Regions from separate parts of the Arthrobacter sp. TJ-178 genome, predicted to be linked through region 2. Evidence: riboswitches for the same ligand, from Rfam matches in the RefSeq annotation. Region 2 holds a riboswitch; each other region holds the start of a gene.
What was found. A riboswitch is a leader RNA that binds a small molecule or an ion and turns the genes downstream of it on or off. The one in region 2 is predicted to bind S-adenosylmethionine.
Positions count from the first base shown of each region.

Region 1: it holds a riboswitch for S-adenosylmethionine, as region 2 does, so the genes downstream of both, AC4D2Q_RS12010 (flavin reductase family protein) here and AC4D2Q_RS06205 (methionine ABC transporter ATP-binding protein) in region 2, are expected to answer to the same signal.
Region 3: it holds a riboswitch for S-adenosylmethionine, as region 2 does, so the genes downstream of both, AC4D2Q_RS02935 (hypothetical protein) here and AC4D2Q_RS06205 (methionine ABC transporter ATP-binding protein) in region 2, are expected to answer to the same signal.
Region 4: it holds a riboswitch for S-adenosylmethionine, as region 2 does, so the genes downstream of both, AC4D2Q_RS07155 (bifunctional o-acetylhomoserine/o-acetylserine sulfhydrylase) here and AC4D2Q_RS06205 (methionine ABC transporter ATP-binding protein) in region 2, are expected to answer to the same signal.

Region 1 is NZ_JBZCNK010000004.1:95,647-99,849, forward strand. Features, by position in the region: gene AC4D2Q_RS11995 (acVLRF1 family peptidyl-tRNA hydrolase) at 1-243, shown strand, start outside; gene AC4D2Q_RS12000 (nitronate monooxygenase) at 262-1,335, opposite strand; gene AC4D2Q_RS12005 (PhzF family phenazine biosynthesis protein) at 1,345-2,181, opposite strand; SAM riboswitch class IV at 2,287-2,405, shown strand; gene AC4D2Q_RS12010 (flavin reductase family protein) at 2,462-2,968, shown strand; gene AC4D2Q_RS12015 (hypothetical protein) at 3,480-4,133, shown strand.
Region 2 is NZ_JBZCNK010000001.1:1,287,598-1,291,800, reverse strand. Features, by position in the region: gene AC4D2Q_RS06215 (MetQ/NlpA family ABC transporter substrate-binding protein) at 1-687, opposite strand, end outside; gene AC4D2Q_RS06210 (methionine ABC transporter permease) at 740-1,405, opposite strand; gene AC4D2Q_RS06205 (methionine ABC transporter ATP-binding protein) at 1,398-2,192, opposite strand; SAM riboswitch class I at 2,296-2,394, opposite strand; gene AC4D2Q_RS06200 (CoA-binding protein) at 2,572-2,988, opposite strand; gene AC4D2Q_RS06195 (alpha/beta fold hydrolase) at 3,047-3,664, opposite strand; gene AC4D2Q_RS06190 (LLM class flavin-dependent oxidoreductase) at 3,703-4,203, opposite strand, start outside.
Region 3 is NZ_JBZCNK010000001.1:621,269-625,471, forward strand. Features, by position in the region: gene AC4D2Q_RS02925 (RBBP9/YdeN family alpha/beta hydrolase) at 1-581, opposite strand, end outside; gene AC4D2Q_RS02930 (LLM class flavin-dependent oxidoreductase) at 580-1,599, shown strand; SAM riboswitch class IV at 1,658-1,797, shown strand; gene AC4D2Q_RS02935 (hypothetical protein) at 1,813-2,196, shown strand; gene AC4D2Q_RS02940 (tyrosine-protein phosphatase) at 2,153-2,878, opposite strand; gene AC4D2Q_RS02945 (3-hydroxyacyl-CoA dehydrogenase family protein) at 2,888-3,736, opposite strand; gene AC4D2Q_RS02950 (enoyl-CoA hydratase/isomerase family protein) at 3,736-4,203, opposite strand, start outside.
Region 4 is NZ_JBZCNK010000002.1:170,706-174,908, reverse strand. Features, by position in the region: gene AC4D2Q_RS07170 (glycoside hydrolase family 2 protein) at 1-62, shown strand, start outside; gene AC4D2Q_RS07165 (hypothetical protein) at 152-1,096, opposite strand; gene AC4D2Q_RS07160 (VOC family protein) at 1,267-1,917, opposite strand; SAM riboswitch class IV at 2,123-2,238, shown strand; gene AC4D2Q_RS07155 (bifunctional o-acetylhomoserine/o-acetylserine sulfhydrylase) at 2,309-3,625, shown strand; gene metX (homoserine O-acetyltransferase MetX) at 3,718-4,203, shown strand, end outside.

The DNA of each region.
Region 1 (4,203 bases), on a different contig from region 2:
GACGCGCTGGTGGAGACCGCCGCCGAGCAGGCTGCGCGGCTTTTCGCCGACCATCCGCCGGAATACCTCGTATTCGGCGGAGACCGGTCGCTGACTGAACTGCTGGCCCGGCAGAAGGTATTTGCTCGGTGGAGCAGCCTGCCGCGGCTGCAGCCCCTCGATGTCCAGGACCCCAAGCTGGCCGTACTGGCTCAGGCGGCGAAGGATGCCTGCTCGGTTTCCATCCGGATTACGGTGCCCTGAGGCTTCCGTCCTGCAGTCTCACCCGGGGAACAACCGGCGGACGCTGGCCTGTGCGGGCTCTTCAACCGCGTGCCGGTAGCCTGTTCCCGCCCACAGGCTCACTCCCTCGGGGTCCCCGGAAGCCGCTGCTGCTGCACGGAGCGGCCCGGTGATCTGGTTCAGAAACGGATAGGCGTCCGGGGCATCCGGATGGGCGCGCATGAAGCCGTTGGTCAGTCCGCGGGCCGGACGGCCGGAGAAGGCACGGGTAACCGAGGTGCGCGGGTCCCTGTGTCCCAGCACGGCATCGCGGAGGGCAGTCCGGTGCACCACGGAGGTGCCCGCCTCATTGGCGAGCAGCAGCAGGGTTCCCACCTGAACCGCCGAGGCCCCGGCGGCGAGGGCCGCAGCGGCACCGTGCCGGGTGGAAATTCCGCCGGCAGCCACCAGCGGCAGCGGGCAGGCATCCCTCACTGCACCGAGGAGCTCCGGCAGCGCAGCTTGTCCGGGGACTGCGGCGCTGTCCAGGGTTCCGCGGTGCCCGCCGGCCTCCGGACCCTGCACACACAGCAGATGCGCACCGGCTGCGGCGGCGGCACGGGCCTCATGTTCGTCGGTGACCGTCACCACCGTGCAGATGTCCCGTCCGGCAAGCTCCGCGAACACGTCGGGCCCCGGCAGCCCGAAGGTGAAGGACACTGCGGGAACCTGTTCCCGCAGGACCAGCTCCAGTTTGGCGTGCCAGCCGTCGTCGTCCTGCGGATCGGGAAACCCGGGTTCGGGAATTACCGTTCCGGCCGGAGCTTCCCGGGCTGCGGCCAGGCTTTCGCGGTAGGCCAGCGAGGCCGCGAGCTTTCCGGCCTGCTTCTCCTCCGACGTTGCGGCGTACGTATTGGCATGATCAGGCACAAAGATATTCACTCCGAAAGGCCGCCGGGTCGATTGGCGGGTCCGGGTGATCTGATCGCGGACAGCGGCAGGGCTCTTATAGCCGGCCGCCAGGAAGCCGAGTCCGCCCGCATTGCTGACGGCCGCGGCCAGCTCGGGTGTGGAGGGACCTCCGGCCATCGGCGCGCCGAGGATCGGAAGAGACAGCGAGTCCAGGGTGAACATGGTTCCCGCTTACAGCGTGAGCGTGCCGTCAATGCAGGTGACGGTGGAGCCGCCCACCCAGATTTTGCCGTCGCGCGTGAAGACCCGCACCCGGCCGGAGCGCTGGACGGCAGTTCCCTGCGTGACGACGTAGCGTTCGGGCGCCAGTGAGGCTCCGATCAGCCACTGGGCCAGGCCAGCATTGAGGCTTCCGGTCACCGGATCCTCGGCAACGCCCAGTCCCGGCACGAAGGCGCGCACTTCAAAGTCCGTTTCAGCGTCCGCCGGCTGCGCGCCGATCACTCCCACGCGCAGGTTGCCCATGATGGTGGGGTCCGGTCTCAGGTCCAGGACAGTCGCGGCATCGGGCAGCAGGAGTCCGAGCCAGCCGGGTCCGTTGTCAATCCAGTTGGAAGCCAGCACCTGCCCCGGTTCCAGGTTCAGGGCACGCCGCGCCTGGTCCAGGATTTCTTCCTCCAGCGGGCCCGAGCGCTGCAGCGGCGGGGCGGCAAACGCGGCGATGCCGGCATTGGCGTGCAGCGTCACCAGGCCTATGCCGCATTCCTGGACAACGACGTCGGGATAGCGGCGCTTGGCCCCGGTCTCCAGCCACGCGTGGCATGTTCCCAGAGTGGGGTGTCCGGCGAACGGGAGTTCCCCGCCCGGGGTGAAGATCCGCACCCGGTAGTCGGCGCCGTCCACCGTGGGCGGCAGCACGAACGTTGTTTCGGACAGGTTGGTCCAGCGTGCGAAGGACGCCATTTCCGCGTCGGTGAGTCCCTCCGCTTCCAGCACCACAGCCAGGGGGTTGCCCAAATACGGTTCGCTGCCAAAAACGTCCACCTGTTTAAACCACCGCTGTCTCATGGTGAAAACTGTATCCCTTTGGGTGCGGGAGTTTTATGAAGCGGAGTTTTACGAACTGTGGCGGGGGTTTGCGCGGCTGTGCTGCCGGACCTACCGTGGAACCAGAATCATGAGTTCCAGCCACAGGCCCTGGCCGGCTGGGCGGCAACCCTCTCGCCGTAGCGGGGTGCTCCAGGTGACGATTCGGCCGCCGGTTGTTCCAACCGGTCCGGCAAGTACTGCGTTTCGCTGCCGTGTTCGTCGCGGCGGCCGGACGCTTGAGGCAGAGGACCATTTCCGCATGACTCTCACAACCGACCTTCAGCCCGCAGCCCTGCGCCGGGCCTTCTCCCGATTCCCCTCCGGCATTGCCGCTCTGTGCGCCGTGGTGGACGGCGAACCGCAGGGCATTGTTGCTTCATCCTTTACCGTGGGCGTTTCCATGGATCCGCCGCTGGTGCTGTTTGCCGTGCAGAACACGTCCCGGACCTGGCCGCTTCTGCGGGGCGCGGCCAGGATCGGAGTCTCCGTTTTGGGTTCCGGGCACGAGGGCATCTGCCGGCAAATTGCGTCCAGGTCCGGCGACCGTTTTGCCGGCCTTAACCTGCACACTGACGACTCCGGCTCCCTGTTCCTGGACCGGGCTGCCCTGTGGCTGGAGTGCTCCGTGGAGACCGAAATTCCCGCCGGGGACCATTCGGTGGTGCTGCTGCGGGTGCACGGCCATGCCGCCCACGACGATGCCCATGAGCCGCTGGTCTTCCACGGTTCAGCGTTTCGGCACCTGGGTGTCCCGTCCTTCGCCTGAGTTCGCTGGGCAACACCGGCAGGAAATCCCAGCCGGTTTGGGAAATTCCGGCCACTTTGGGAAATCCCTCCGGTTTGGGAAATCCCTCCGGCTGCGAACCGGTTGATTTATCCCAAACCGGAGGGAACCGGACTAACCGGAGGGGAAACAGCCGGCCAGGGACAGTCGGCTTCGACAGTGGTGGTGCCGCTGCTGCACGTCCATGGTCAATGCCTCACACGACGATGCCCACGAGCCCCTGATATTCCACGGTTCAGCGTTTCGCCGTCCGGGTGTTCCCGAATTCGCCTGACCGGCAGAAATGTGTCGGCACCGGAAATACCGGGCCGGGAATTGTTCCACGGGTTTATGACAGCGGCCGCCCGTTACCAATCCTTTACATACGGATCCGGGTCCACTATCGTTCTTCGGATTACTTCGGAAGGAAGTAGCGGAGATGACCAGAAACAGAAATGCCAATGGAACATCACGGACTAAGGCAAGGCCGGGCAGAGCGTCGGATTTGCCGTTTATGCATAAGGCCCTGCTTCCCGCAGCGGTGCTGGGCTTGGTGCTGACAGGGTGCAGCGCCCAGGAGGAGCCCGAGGCCGTTTCCTCGAAACCGGCCACATCGTCGGCCACTGCCGAGGAGACCGCCACGGCGTCCCCCTCAGCCCGTTCTTCCAGCCGGAGCAGCATCGGCGTGGAACAGCCCCCCGGAAGCACGGAGCCTCCTGTCCCCAATGACCCGGCCATGACGGCACTGTTCCGGGCGGACAATCCCATCAGTCTTGAGAGCTACTTCCAGCAAAACCCCAAGTGGCGTCCGCTCAACGCCAACCTTGTGCTCGAGGAACCCGGGACCTGGAGGAGCACCTTCGATCTGCCGAAGGTGGAACCGGGGACCAGCTTCAGCGTGTTCCTCACCTGCAACCAGCCCGGGGATTACAGCATCGAGGTACTGGACGCTGATTCAAGCCCAGTTACCACTTCCAGCAGCAGCAACTGCAATTGGCCGGTTCTCACGTCTTTCGAACACATCGTCACACCGGAGCAAACCCCGGCATCCATTACAGTGGACGGGCCGGACGGAGATTACTGGCTTGTTGTCTATAATCTGCCGGTCCCCACTATGGCGCCCGAAACTTCCATGGGGCCCGCAACTGCGGCACCCGCACCGGGCTAAAAAAGGCTGTCGGAATAAATCACCGAGAATTACCGGTGCGTCGAAATATGAAGCCGAAATATGAAAGTGC
Region 2 (4,203 bases):
GTCGATGCCGGCGTCGATCGCGGTGGACTGGAACATGAAACCGGCATCCACGTCCGCCAGGGTCTGGCTCAGTGATAACTGGTCCACCTCCACAAAGGACAGGTTCCGCGGGTTTGCGGTGATGTCCTGCTGCGAGGCGTTGACCACCGTGACGCCGTCGGACAGTTCCAGCAGGCCGTGGGCGCGGAGCATGAACAGGGCGCGGCCGTTGTTGGCGGGATCCACCGGGATGCTGATGGTCGCACCGTCGGGCAGGTCGGCCAACGCAGCGTGCCGGCGGGAGTACAGCACCGCCGGCGAATTACGGATATAGAACAGGGGCACCAGATCCAGGCCCTTGTCCCGGTTGAACTGCGCCAGATAAGCCATGTGCTGGAAGCAGTTGGCGTCCGCCTCACCGTTGGCCACCGCAATGTTGGGCTGATTGATGTCATTGACGAAGGTTGGCTGCAGCTTCCAGCCCTTTTCCGCGAGGAGCCGGCCGGCGATGCCCACCGGTTCCTCATAAACCTTCACCTGCGAGGAAATGAGACGAATGGTCCGTTCGTCGGTGCCGGCATCGGCGGAACGGAATCCGCAGCCGGCCAGGACTGGCGCGGCAGCCCCGGCAGCCGCGAGGTAGGCAAGCAGGGTGCGGCGGCTTAGTGCGGGCGGAGCAGAACTGTTTTTGGGTGTGATGGAGTGCAACGTGTCCTCTTCAAAAGTTGGAGTGCGAGCGCTGAAAGGGATCAGCGGCGGGTCATACGCGCTTGTCGGCGCGGCGGGAGATCCAGGAACCACTCAGCTGCACGGCCTGCACCAGAAGGACCATGAGCACAATGGCGGTGACCATCAGCCCGGTTTCGTAGCGGTAGTAGCCGTAGCGGATGGCGAAGTCGCCAATCCCGCCGCCGCCCACCAGCCCGGCCATGGCGGAGTAGGAGATGAAGCTGACGGTCATGATGGTCACCGAGCTGATCAGGCCCGGGCGGGCCTCGACGAGCAGTACGTCGCGGACGATCTGCAGCCGGCCGGCTCCCATCGAACGCGCCGCTTCCACCACGCCGCCGCCCAGCGAGGTGATGTTCTGTTCCACGAAGCGGGCAAAGTAGGGCACCGCGTTGATGGTCAGCGGCACGATCACGGCTGCCGTGCCGATGGTGGTTCCCACCAGCAGCCGGGTGAGCGGGATGATGGCGATCAGCAGGATAAGGAACGGAAAGGAACGCACCAGGTTCACCAGCGTGTCCAGGATCCGGTGCAGCTTGGGCCGGGGTGACAGTCCGTGGGGTCCGACGGCGTACAGCAGCACCCCCAGCGGGGTCCCCAGCAGCACAGCCAGCGGAATGGCAATGATCAGCATGGTGCCGGTCTCTCCCAGCGCGGCCAGCAGTTCGGGCCAGACCTCAAGGATGCGGTCAAACATGGAGGGCCCCCTTGCGGTGGGCTGCGGGCCGCTCAAGCCGGATCTCATCCGACACCAGGTAGCGTCCAATCGACGTGGCAGGGCTGAACCCGGGGCGCTTCAGCTCACTCAGGTTGAACTGTTCCACCACCCGGCCCTCTTCCATGACGGCAACGTTCTCAGCGATGGCTTTGATGACGTTCATTTCATGGGTGACCACCACAATGGTGATGCCAAAGCGGGCGTTGACGTCCGCCAGGTACTGCAGTACCGAGGCCGTGGTCCGGGGGTCGACGGCGGAGGTCGGTTCGTCGCAGAGCAGCACTTTGGGTTTGGTGGCAAGGGCGCGGGCAATGGCGACACGCTGCTTTTGCCCGCCGGAAAGCTTGGCCGGATACGTTCCGGCCTTCTCCGGCAGGTCAACAATTTCCAGTGCTTCCAGCGCACGTTTGCGGCGCTCGGCCGAGTTCCCGATTCCCGCGAACTTCAGCGACAGTTCAACGTTCTGGGCCGCGGTGAGATTGCTGAGCAGGTTGAAGTGCTGGAAGATCATGCCGATGCCGTGGCGGCGTTTGCGCAGCTCCAGCGGTGTGAGGCCCACCAGGTCCACTCCGTCCACCAGCACGCGGCCGGATGTGGGCCGCTCCAGCAGGTTGATGTTGCGCAGCAGCGTGGATTTGCCGGCACCGGAAAACCCGATGATGCCCTGGATGGTTCCGCGGCCGATGTTCAGTGAGACGTTGTCGACGGCGGTCAGTTGCTGCCCGCCGGTGTCAAAGACGGTTGAGACGTTCTCAATCCGGATCATGTGTTCCTCCTGGGTCCAAGCCCGAGAAGAGGTGCCGCCGCAGGCCGGACCGGCGGCGGGTGCGCCGGAGCGCACTGCAGGGGACCGGGCGAAAGCGGGTGCTTCTCCATCGGTCCTGGCGGTAGCACCCTTGCTCCGCAGGATCGCGGAAGGGTTGCTGCGGCGTCACGGAGCCAGGTCTCTCAGCCGCTCTGGATGGTTACAGGTTCCATGGTTGCCGGGGCAGTGCAGATGCGCAATCAGATGTCATGATGCGGCGAAGCATTGCGAATCATGACCTGCCCGGCGTCATCTTGGAGTTCCACAGCGGATGAGGGCGTCCGCGGCAGGGCAAGTGAAAGGTCCGGGGAAAAGAAAGTGTGCCAGGGGCGGCAGCGGGCTACAGGCCGAAGCGCGGTGCCTCGATGACCGGGCAGGTGTTCATGACAACGTCCAGCCCGGCGTCGGCCGCCCGCTGCGCCGCGGCCTCGTCGATGACGCCCAGCTGCAGCCACACGGCTTTGGCCCCCACTTCGATGGCCTGGTCAACGATTGCGCCCACGCGGGAAGAATTCACAAAGCAGTCAACGACGTCGATGTGGCCGGGAACCTCTTTCAGGCTCCGGTAGCCCTTGTTGCCGTGTACGTCGTCGCCCTTGAGGCTCACCGGGATGATCTCCATGCCCAGGTGGTCCTGGATATAGCGGGACACGCCGACGGCGGTGCGCAGCGGATTGTTGGACAGGCCCACCACGGCCCAGCGGCCCTTGTTCTTCAGGAGGGATTCGATAACTGTGGGGTCGTTGACGTGCGGCATCTGCGGTCCTTCGGCGGAGTGCTGGAATGGGGCTCCAGCTTACGCCCGGCCGGCAGAATCAGCCGAGGAAGGATTCGATGGCGTCGGCCAGGGCGGCGTCCGGCACCCGGGAGACATCGCCTTCCACCAGCTGGAACTCTCCCTCGTCCAGGGCATCGGCTGCCCGGCGGGCGAGATCGCGGGTCTCATCCCCGCTGGTGCTTCCGGCAAGGACCAGAACGGGGACCTGGACGCCGCCGAGTCCTTCCAGTTCCGTCTGCATCACCAGCAGCTCGTCCTCGCCTTCATCCAGGGCCAGGGCCGGTTCCAGTGCCACAACGCGGGTGATGACGGCGGATTCCTCGGCTGCCCGCAGAGCCAGGAACGCCCCCGACGCAAAGCCGTAGAGGTCTGCGGTGCCGCCGGCCACCTGCACCACGGCCAGCAGGTCATCGACGTCGGACTCGGCGGTGTACTCCTCGCCGAGCCCGCTCTCACCCAGCCCGCGGCGGTCATACGTATACACCGTGTGGTTCTCGGACAGCAGATTCGCCAGCGCACGGGTGCCGGAGCTGTTCCGGTCCGAGGTCAGCGGATCCACGATCACCAGCGGCGGTCCGTCACCCTGGCGGGACCAGGCGATCTGGGTGCCGTCTGCGGAAAGGGCCATTCCGGAGGCACTGGGGGAAGGTTCCATGACGGACTCCTGCTCGCGGGAGGGGCACTGCGGACCCTTCAAACGTAAGGAGACGCTCCGTCCCCGGTCAATGCCCCCGCTTGGAACCCGGTCCCGGAAGCGGCCCCCGGCTGCCCGGCCCGCAACTGACTGTCCGGCAACTGACCAACCCGCAACTTACCGGCCCGCGGCTGCCGGCGGAAGGAGGCGCCGCGGTGTTCGGAAGGCAGCTTGTCTCCGGCTCCGAACAACTTGTTGCGCAGCGTGCCCGGCGTGTACCCGGTCCGGTAGGCGCCGCGCTTCTGCAGTTCGGGCACCACAAATTCCACGATGTCCTCAAAGGTACCCGGCGTGATGGCGTAGGCCAGGTTGAAGCCGTCGACGTCGGTCTCCTCCTGCCAGCGGATCAACTCCTCCGCGATTTCAGCACCGGAGCCAACCATCCGCGGACCAAGGCCGCCGATCCCCGCGGATTCGGCGATGTCGCGCACCGTCCAGGGTTCGCCGTCGTCCTTGGCTTTCTGGAAGTTCGCCGCCGCGGACTGGATGGCATTGGACTT
Region 3 (4,203 bases), 670 kb from region 2:
TCCCGGCCCTGCTGCCAGTTCCCGATGCCGCTTTCATCGTTGATGTGGGTAAGCGGGCCGGCGTCGATCACCGGAATGTTCCAGGCCTGGGCCAGCAGCCGGGCGCCGGGCAGCGTGCAGTAGGGATCGTTCTCGCTGGCGATCAGCAGCCCGGGCACCGGCAGCGGTTCCAGCCTCGGATCGCGGAATGAGCCGGCGGTGTCCGGGAAGGCGGGCTCGGCCGGGTCCGGCGGCGCAACCAGCAGCACGCCCCGGGCGCCGTCCGGATTGCGCAGCAGCCACTCCGCGGAAGCCAGGCAGCCAAGGCTGTGGGCCACCAGGATGGTGTCGCCGTTCCGGGACCCGGCGGCAGCATCCAGCGCATCCATCCAGTTCTCCAAGTTCGGGTCGTCCCACGACGACGGCGAAATCCGGGACATATCCGGAGCGTCAGCCTGCCACCGGCTCTGCCAGTGCTCATCGTTGGAACCGCCGATGCCGGGGACGATGGTCAGGTGCATGCTGTCTGCCTTTCCGTTGACGGCCGCCGCCGGGCGGAAGCCGGGAATATCTCCTCCGAAACCGGTGCTGTTCCTGAACATGAAGAAAATCGGTTTCCTGTCCTTTGGACACTACCGCGATGTGCAGGGTTCTTTTGTCCGTACCGCCCGGGATGCCCTGCTGCAGACCGTCGAGCTGGCGGTTGCGGCGGAGGAGCTGGGGATAGACGGCGCGTTCCTGCGCGTTCACCATTTCGCCCCGCAGTTCGCTGCACCGTTCCCGCTGCTTTCCGCCATGGCCGCACGGACAAGCCGGATTGAACTGGGTACGGCGGTCATCGACATGCGTTATGAAAATCCGCTGTATCTCGCGGAAGAAGCCGCGGCCACGGATTTGATCAGCGGCGGCAGGCTGCAGCTGGGCCTGAGCCGCGGTTCCCCCGAGCCGGCTCTGCGCGGTTACGAGGCCTTTGGCTATGTTCCGGATGCGGGAAGCACCGACGCGGACGAGGCACGCAAGCACACCCTGGTGTTCCGTGCAGCGATTGCCGGCGCAGGCCTGGCCTCAGCCGATCCGGTCATGACCGGCAGCTCCGGAACGCTGGCGGTTGAACCGCAGTCCCCTGGGCTCAGCGAACGAATCTGGTGGGGATCCGGAACGCGGGCCACCGCCAAGTGGACCGGCGAGCAGGGCATGAACCTGATGAGCTCCACTCTGCTCACGGAGGACACCGGGGTGCCCTTTGACCAGCTCCAGGCGGAGCAGATTCAGGTGTTCCGCGAAGCGCGGGCCGACGCCGGCCATGAAGGCACCGGGCTTGTCTCGGTCAGCCGTAGCGTCATTCCGCTGGTGACCGAGACCGACCACCGGTACTTCGGGCTGCGGGCCCAGACGGATTCCCGTGACCAGGTGGGCCGGCTGGACGGCGGACTGGCCCGGTTCGGCAAGAGCTACATCGGTGAACCGGATGTAATCGCCGCGCAGCTTGCTGCCGATGCCGCGGTCCAAGCCGCCGACACCGTGCTTATTACGGTGCCGAACCAGCTGGGCGTGGAATACAACGCGCAGCTGCTGGAGAGCCTGGTGAAGCACGTGGCGCCCGCGGCGGGCTGGCGCTGATGCCTCCGGTCCGGTGACAGTTCCCGACTGTCACCGGCATGCGCTATGGTTGTCTCAGCTTCACGAGAGGTGGCCAACATGCCCGGAGGAATCCGGGTCTGTAAAAGCTCCGACTGGCCTCACACCAACCCCACTGTTCGGCGGGTGGTTCGGATGACGAAGCGGCCCGCGGCCAACCGGTGCGGGCAAGGACAAACCGTAAAGGAACACACTGTGAGTATCTCCAGTGGCGCCCGCTGCATCAGCTACACCCCCGGCCACAACGTCCACCTCATTCACGGCAAGCGCCTGGCTGTTTACGATGACTGGGTGGATGCCCAGGCCTACGTCGATCTCGATCTGGACCTGATCCAGTTGGTCGTGGACGGCGAGCAGCAGCTGATGTGGTTCCACGACCTGCCCTCCCTGGCGCAGGCGCTGGCCCATTCCAACGGCCAGGTGCAGTGGTGCGCACGCTATTCGTCGCTGCTGGTGCCCGGAGGCTTTGACAGCCCCGCACGGCGCTCTTTTTTCTACTTGGCGACGCCGGAAAGGGTCCATCCCTGTAAACAGCTCAACGCAAACGACTCCGAAGACGCCCAAGCTCAGCGGGGCTAAGCCCCGCTGAGCGCAGGTACTGCTCCGCGTCAAAACCGTCCAGGGCGCGGAGCAGTTCCTTCCGGCCGTCTGCCACCCGCGCGTCTTCCTGCTCCGCCGTCAGCGGTTTTTCCCGCGGATGCGGCTGCGTGGAGTGGAAGGCGTTGATGCCGCGGACCGCCTGCTCGTAATCGTCGGCAATGGCTTCGGGCGAGGCCCCGGCCAGCTGCAGCAGCAGCATGGCGATGAGTCCGGTGCGGTCCCGCCCGGCAGAGCAGTGGATCACCACCCCACCGTCACCGGCCTCCGCTATGGCACGCAGAACAGCGGCGATTTTCTCCGGCCAGCGGCGCAGGTTCTCCCGGTAGAAGCGCGGGGAGTCCATGTAGGGGCCGGTGAGCGCGGTGAACTCCGGATCCTTCGCTTCCTGCGTGGGCCGGGTGAGGAACGTGATTCCTGCGGCAGCCTCCGCATCCGGCAACGGATCGGTGTCCCTGCGTCCCTGCTCCTCTTCGTTGCGGAGGTCGACGACGGTGCGGACTCCCGCGGCGCGGGCCTGTTCCCAGCCGCGCGTGGTGAGCCATTCGGACCGCCCCATGCGGAAGATCCGGCCCGGGGGGACGGCGCCGCCGCCGGCGACCGGGATCCCGCCCAGGTCCCGTGCGTTGGCGGCGCCCTCCCAGTGAACGTCGCGGCTGCTCATGACAGCCGGCTAGGACCAGTCAAAGAAGCCCTTGCCGGATTTGCGGCCGAGCTCCCCGCGGGCCACCTTGTCACGGAGGATCTGCGGCGGTTCGAAGCGCGGGCCGAGCGTGGACGCCAGATACTCGGCGATGCCCAGGCGCACATCCAGGCCCACGATGTCGGTGGTGCGCAGCGGGCCGGTGGGGTGCTTGTAGCCCAGCACCATGGCGGCGTCGATGTCTTCGGCGGAGGCCACGCCCTCTTCAACCATGCGCATGGCTTCCAGGGCAATCGCCACGCCCAGCCGCGAGCTGGCAAAGCCCGGGGCGTCATTGACGGTGACGGGTGTCTTTCCCAGATCCCGGGCCCAGGAAGCGGCGGCTTCGGCCAGCTCTTCGGAGGTCTGCTTGCCCAGCACCACTTCGATCAGGGCGGAGGCCGGCACCGGGTTGAAGAAATGCAGGCCGCAGAACCGTTCCGGACGCTGCAGCTTTTGTGCCAGCTCGGTGACGGACAGCGAGGACGTGTTGGATGCCAGCCAGGCCTCCGGTGCCAGCTGTTCCTCGACCGCGGCCAGGGCAGCGCCCTTGAGGCCAAAGTCCTCCGGCACCGCTTCCACCACCAGCCCGGCCGCAGCAAAAGCGGCGTAGTCGGTGGACACGGACAGCCGCGCGGTCAGGTCGGCCAGGCTTTCGGAAACGGTGGCGCGTTCAACGCTTTTCGCCAGCGCGGACGCCACGCGGTCGTAGGCGGCGGAGGCGGCGTCGTCGTCGCGCTCCACGACGACGACGGCGGCTCCCGCGGTGCAGAAGGCGTGCGCAATGCCCGCCCCCATCCGGCCGCCGCCGAGCACTCCTACTGTGGAGGGAACTGCCATTACTTTTTCTTCCTCTCAAGGAACGCTGACATGCGGTCAAACTTGGCCTGCGATTCAAACAGAATTCCCTGCGCCAAATTGTCGATGGCGGGGTGGGCATCCGCCGGGGCTGCGAACACGGTTTTGGTGAGCCGGACCGCCAGCGGATCCTGGCGGGCAATCCGGTCAGCCAGCGCCTGTGCTGCGGTCAGCAGGTCTTCCGGTTCGGCGAGCTCGGTGACCAGGTGCGCGGCCAGCGCTTCCTCGGCGTTCAGCACCCGTCCGGCCAGCAGGATCTCCTTGGCCAGCGGTTCGCCCACAAGTTCCTTCAGCCGCCAGCCCGCGCCGGCGGCTGCCAGGATCCCCAGCGAGGTTTCCGGGTTGCCGATCTTGACGCGGGGTGTGCCAATCCGGAAGTCCGCGGCGAAGGCCAGCTCCGCCCCGCCGCCCAGGGCGTATCCGTCCACCGCGGCGATGACCGGCATCGG
Region 4 (4,203 bases), on a different contig from region 2:
ACCCCGCCACGGTGCGCGAGACCAACGCCCGGCTGATCCGGGCCGCCTGCAGCTCCATTTAGGGGAACCCGGTCACTTTGGGATAATCCGGATGCTGCGGAACGGTCGGGTTTTCCCTAAGCGACCGGGAAATCCCACAACGGCCGGCACATTAACCGCGGGGTCGTGACCGCGGGAGCCCGGCGTAGGCCAGTCGCTGCACCAGGCTGCGGGGATCATGGGGAGGCAGGGCGATGTTGGCCCAGGACCACCGGACAAACGTGGTTCCAGTTGCTCGGATGGCATCTTCACGCTCCTTCTCCGCCGTAAGCGTCTTCCAAGAAGGAGCCAGGGAATTCTCGCCGCGTCCATACTTCACGGCACCATCGAACTCGCCTGCCAGGTCCTGGTCCTTCCAGTAGAAATCTGTCCGGAAACGGCCTGACGGCGTGATGAACTGGTGCTGCAGTTGCGGAGATGGGAACCCGTAGCGAAGAAGCACCGCTCGCGAATAAGACTCGCCGGCCGACTCGGCGAGTGGATTGGCGCACTCGATGACGCGCAGAGCGCGCTGGCGCTTTGACTCGGTGGGAAGCTTCCGAGCAAGGTCCCGCAACGACTCCTTATCCAGCGCAGCCAGATTGAGGGCTGAGTCGCGACGCAGCACATGGTCCATTGGCGGGAGAGCTCGGTCGAAGGCCAGATACGCAGCCATGTCCAGGACTGTCTGGGCTCTGGACGTGACTGCAACGCCCTCCCGGACTGTTAGCGGCTCCAGCAGGCGGCGCTCGACCCAATGGAGATCCCCGCGACGATGGCCGCGCGAGGACTCCGTCGCCAGCAGCAAAACGCCGGGGGAGCGGAGGACAACAGGCAATCCCCAGATGACCGCTGCAGACTCTTGAACCAGAACGCGCCTGACCTGTCCCCCTTCCGCCACCGCTCGGATACGGATGCGCTCTCGGTCCCACACCGGCAACTGCTGCCAAGCTTCGGTTCGGATATACACGCCGTCGCGCACCCGGGTCAGTTCACCGGCACGGCACCGCAGAGCCAGGGAACGCCTCCCTTCGCCGTACGTTTCGGCGTCGGCGGTGTAAAAGAGTTCGGGATCCATCCCTCAAGACTGGATCGCGGTAATTGTGTCCGCGAGGGACGCAGGCACGTCTGTGGATAATTCAATAACCGGACACCATGGGAAAACGTGGTCACATTGGGAAAATCCGGACGCAGCGGACCGTCCGGGAATTCCCATACCGTCCGGGAATTCCCGAAACGGCCGGAGAACTAGATCTCGACGAGACCCGCGGCCGTATTAAAGGACACGGACATGATGCCGGGGGTTCCCTTGGGTGAAATCCACGTGACGCCCACGTTTTCCAGCGGTTCTTCGACGGGCGTGCCCAGCCACTGGGCGACCCGGTCTGCGGAACCGGCGATCGTCAGCGAGGCCAGCTTCACGGCGCCGGGCATTCCGGGCAGCGCGGCGGACGGGTGCAGCGCTTCGGTGCCGTCATCCCAGCGCAGCATGTACGGCACCTGCGGGTCGGCGATCAGACCGTTGATGCCGATCTGCTGCCAGGTCAGCTCCTGGCCGTCCGGAAACTTCCGGTTGCCCGGTACGGCATTGCGGCCCAGGCGCTCTTCGAAGGGGGAGAGGTCATCCACGGCAACACACCAGCCCATCCAGCCGCCGCCGCACTCGGAGCGCTGGCGCACGGCCTGGCCGAACGGTGCCTTGTCCGACGCCGGGTGGTTCAGGGCCTCGACCACTTCAACGTACTGATGGTTGGCCAGAGGCAGAATCATGTTCCGGGTTCCGAAACGGGGATGCACACCGCCCTTGACGAAATCTGCTCCCAGAGCGGCAGCGATCCTCTCAGTCGTGGCCAGAAGACCGTCGGATTCACAGGCATAAGATACATGGTCCAAGCGCATGCGGCCCATAATGGCACGTTGTGACTCACCTCTCGACTTAGGGGAGCCTAATTTACTCGGAACACCTGCTTTCCGCGGAAATCAACAGCATACTGACCATGCGTGCCGCTCGGGACGCCACCCTTTTCCGGGCCCCGACACGGCAGGACATGAGCCGTCACAGACCTTGCGGGCTTGCTGCTAATCCGTTTTCATAGGAGGCATAGGTCATGAGTGCCAGCAGATAGCCCCGGCTTGCTGGCCGGCAACCCTCCAACCGCGGTGGGGTGCCCCGGGTGAAGACCTGGCCCTGCGTCAACGGATTCAGGGCAAGCGCGGGTCCCACGTGGCTGCCGGTTACCTTTTTCCGGCCGGAAGTCTCGGGGCGGCCCCTGGTTCTAGGGAGCAAACAATGTCAGGAAACTGGTCTTTCGAAACCCGCCAGATCCATGCAGGACAGGAGCCCGACGCCGCCACCGGCGCGCGCGCCCTGCCCATCTACCAGACCTCATCCTTCGTCTTCCCGAGTGCCGAGGCGGCAGCCAACCGGTTTGCCCTGGCTGAGCTGGAGCCCATCTACACCCGGATCGGCAACCCCACCCAGGAAGCGGTGGAGAACCGGATCGCCTCGCTGGAGGGTGGCGTCGGGGCGCTGCTGCTCGCCTCCGGCCAGGCCGCTGAAACCTTCGCCCTCCTGAACGTTGCGGAAGCGGGGGACCACATTGTGGCCAGCCCCAGCCTCTACGGCGGCACGTACAACCTGCTCAAGCACACGCTGAAGAAGTTCGGTATCGAGACCACCTTCGTGTCCGACCCGGATGACCTGGAGCAGTGGCGGGCAGCCGTGCGGCCCAACACCAAGGCATTCTTCGGCGAGGTGGTCTCCAATCCCCGCCAGGACGTGCTGGACCTTGAGGGCATCAGCACCATCGCCCACGACGCCGGCATCCCCCTGATCGTGGACAGCACCCTTTCCACGCCGTACCTCATCCGCCCCTTTGAATGGGGCGCGGACATTGTGGTGCACTCGGCCACCAAGTACCTCGGCGGTCACGGCACTTCCATAGCCGGGGTCATCGTGGATTCGGGCAACTTTGACTTCGGTGCCGACCCGGAGAAGTTCCCCGGCTTCAACACCCCCGACGAGAGCTACAACGGCCTGGTCTACGCCCGGGACCTGGGCGTCAACGGTGCCCTGGGCGCCAACCTGGCGTACATCCTTAAGGCCCGGGTGCAGCTGCTGCGAGACCTCGGTTCCGCCGTGTCACCCTTCAACGCGTTCCTGATTGCCCAGGGCCTGGAAACCCTGAGCCTGCGCGTGGAGCGGCACGTGAGCAACGCCGTCGCGGTGGCCAACTGGCTGGAAGGGCATGACGACGTCGTCTCCGTTGCCTATGCGGGGCTGGAATCCAGCCCGTGGTTTGAGCGCGGGCGCAAGTACGGGCCGCGGGGAACCGGTGCCATTGTCTCCTTCGAAATCGCCGGAGGCATCGACGCCGGCAAGCGTTTCGTCGACGCCCTTGACCTGCACTCCCATGTGGCGAACGTGGGCGACGTGCGCTCCCTGGTCATCCATCCGGCGTCGACCACCCACAGCCAGCTCGGTGCCGAGGCGCAGCTGGCAGCCGGCGTCAGCCCCGGACTGGTCCGGCTGTCCGTGGGCATCGAGCACATCGACGACATTATTGCGGACCTCGACGCCGGGTTCCGGGCCGCCAAGGGAGCGTAACGGTTAGCGTGGCGCGCCCTTCTGCCAATACCGCTGCAACCGGCTCCGTGCCGGGCTCCGTGTCCGGGCCAGGTGGGCCGGCCGGGCCAGCCGTGCCGCAGCACCCCGCCCCGGCCCGGGACGGGGTGCTGCGGCACGCCCGGATCGGGGAGCTGTTCCTGGAAACCGGCGGGTATCTGCCCTCCGTTTCCCTGGCCTACGAGACATGGGGGACCCTCAACCCGGATGCCTCCAATGCCGTGCTGGTGGCCCACGCCCTGACCGGCAGCACCCATGTGGCCCGCGGGGACAGCGGCGAGGACGGCTGGTGGGATGCCCTGGTGGGCCCGGGAAAAACGGTGGACACCGACCGGTTCTTTGTCGTCTCGATCAACATGCTCGGCGGCTGTTACGGGTCCACCGGCCCTTCGTCCGCTGATCCGCAGGGGCTGGCCTGGGGTTCGCGCTTTCCGTTTGTCACCATCAGGGATTCGGTCCGCGCGGAGGCCCGGCTGGCGGATTTGCTGGGGATCGGCTCCTGGCACACCGTGCTCGGCGGATCGCTGGGCGGCGCCCGGGCCCTGGAATGGGCGGTAACC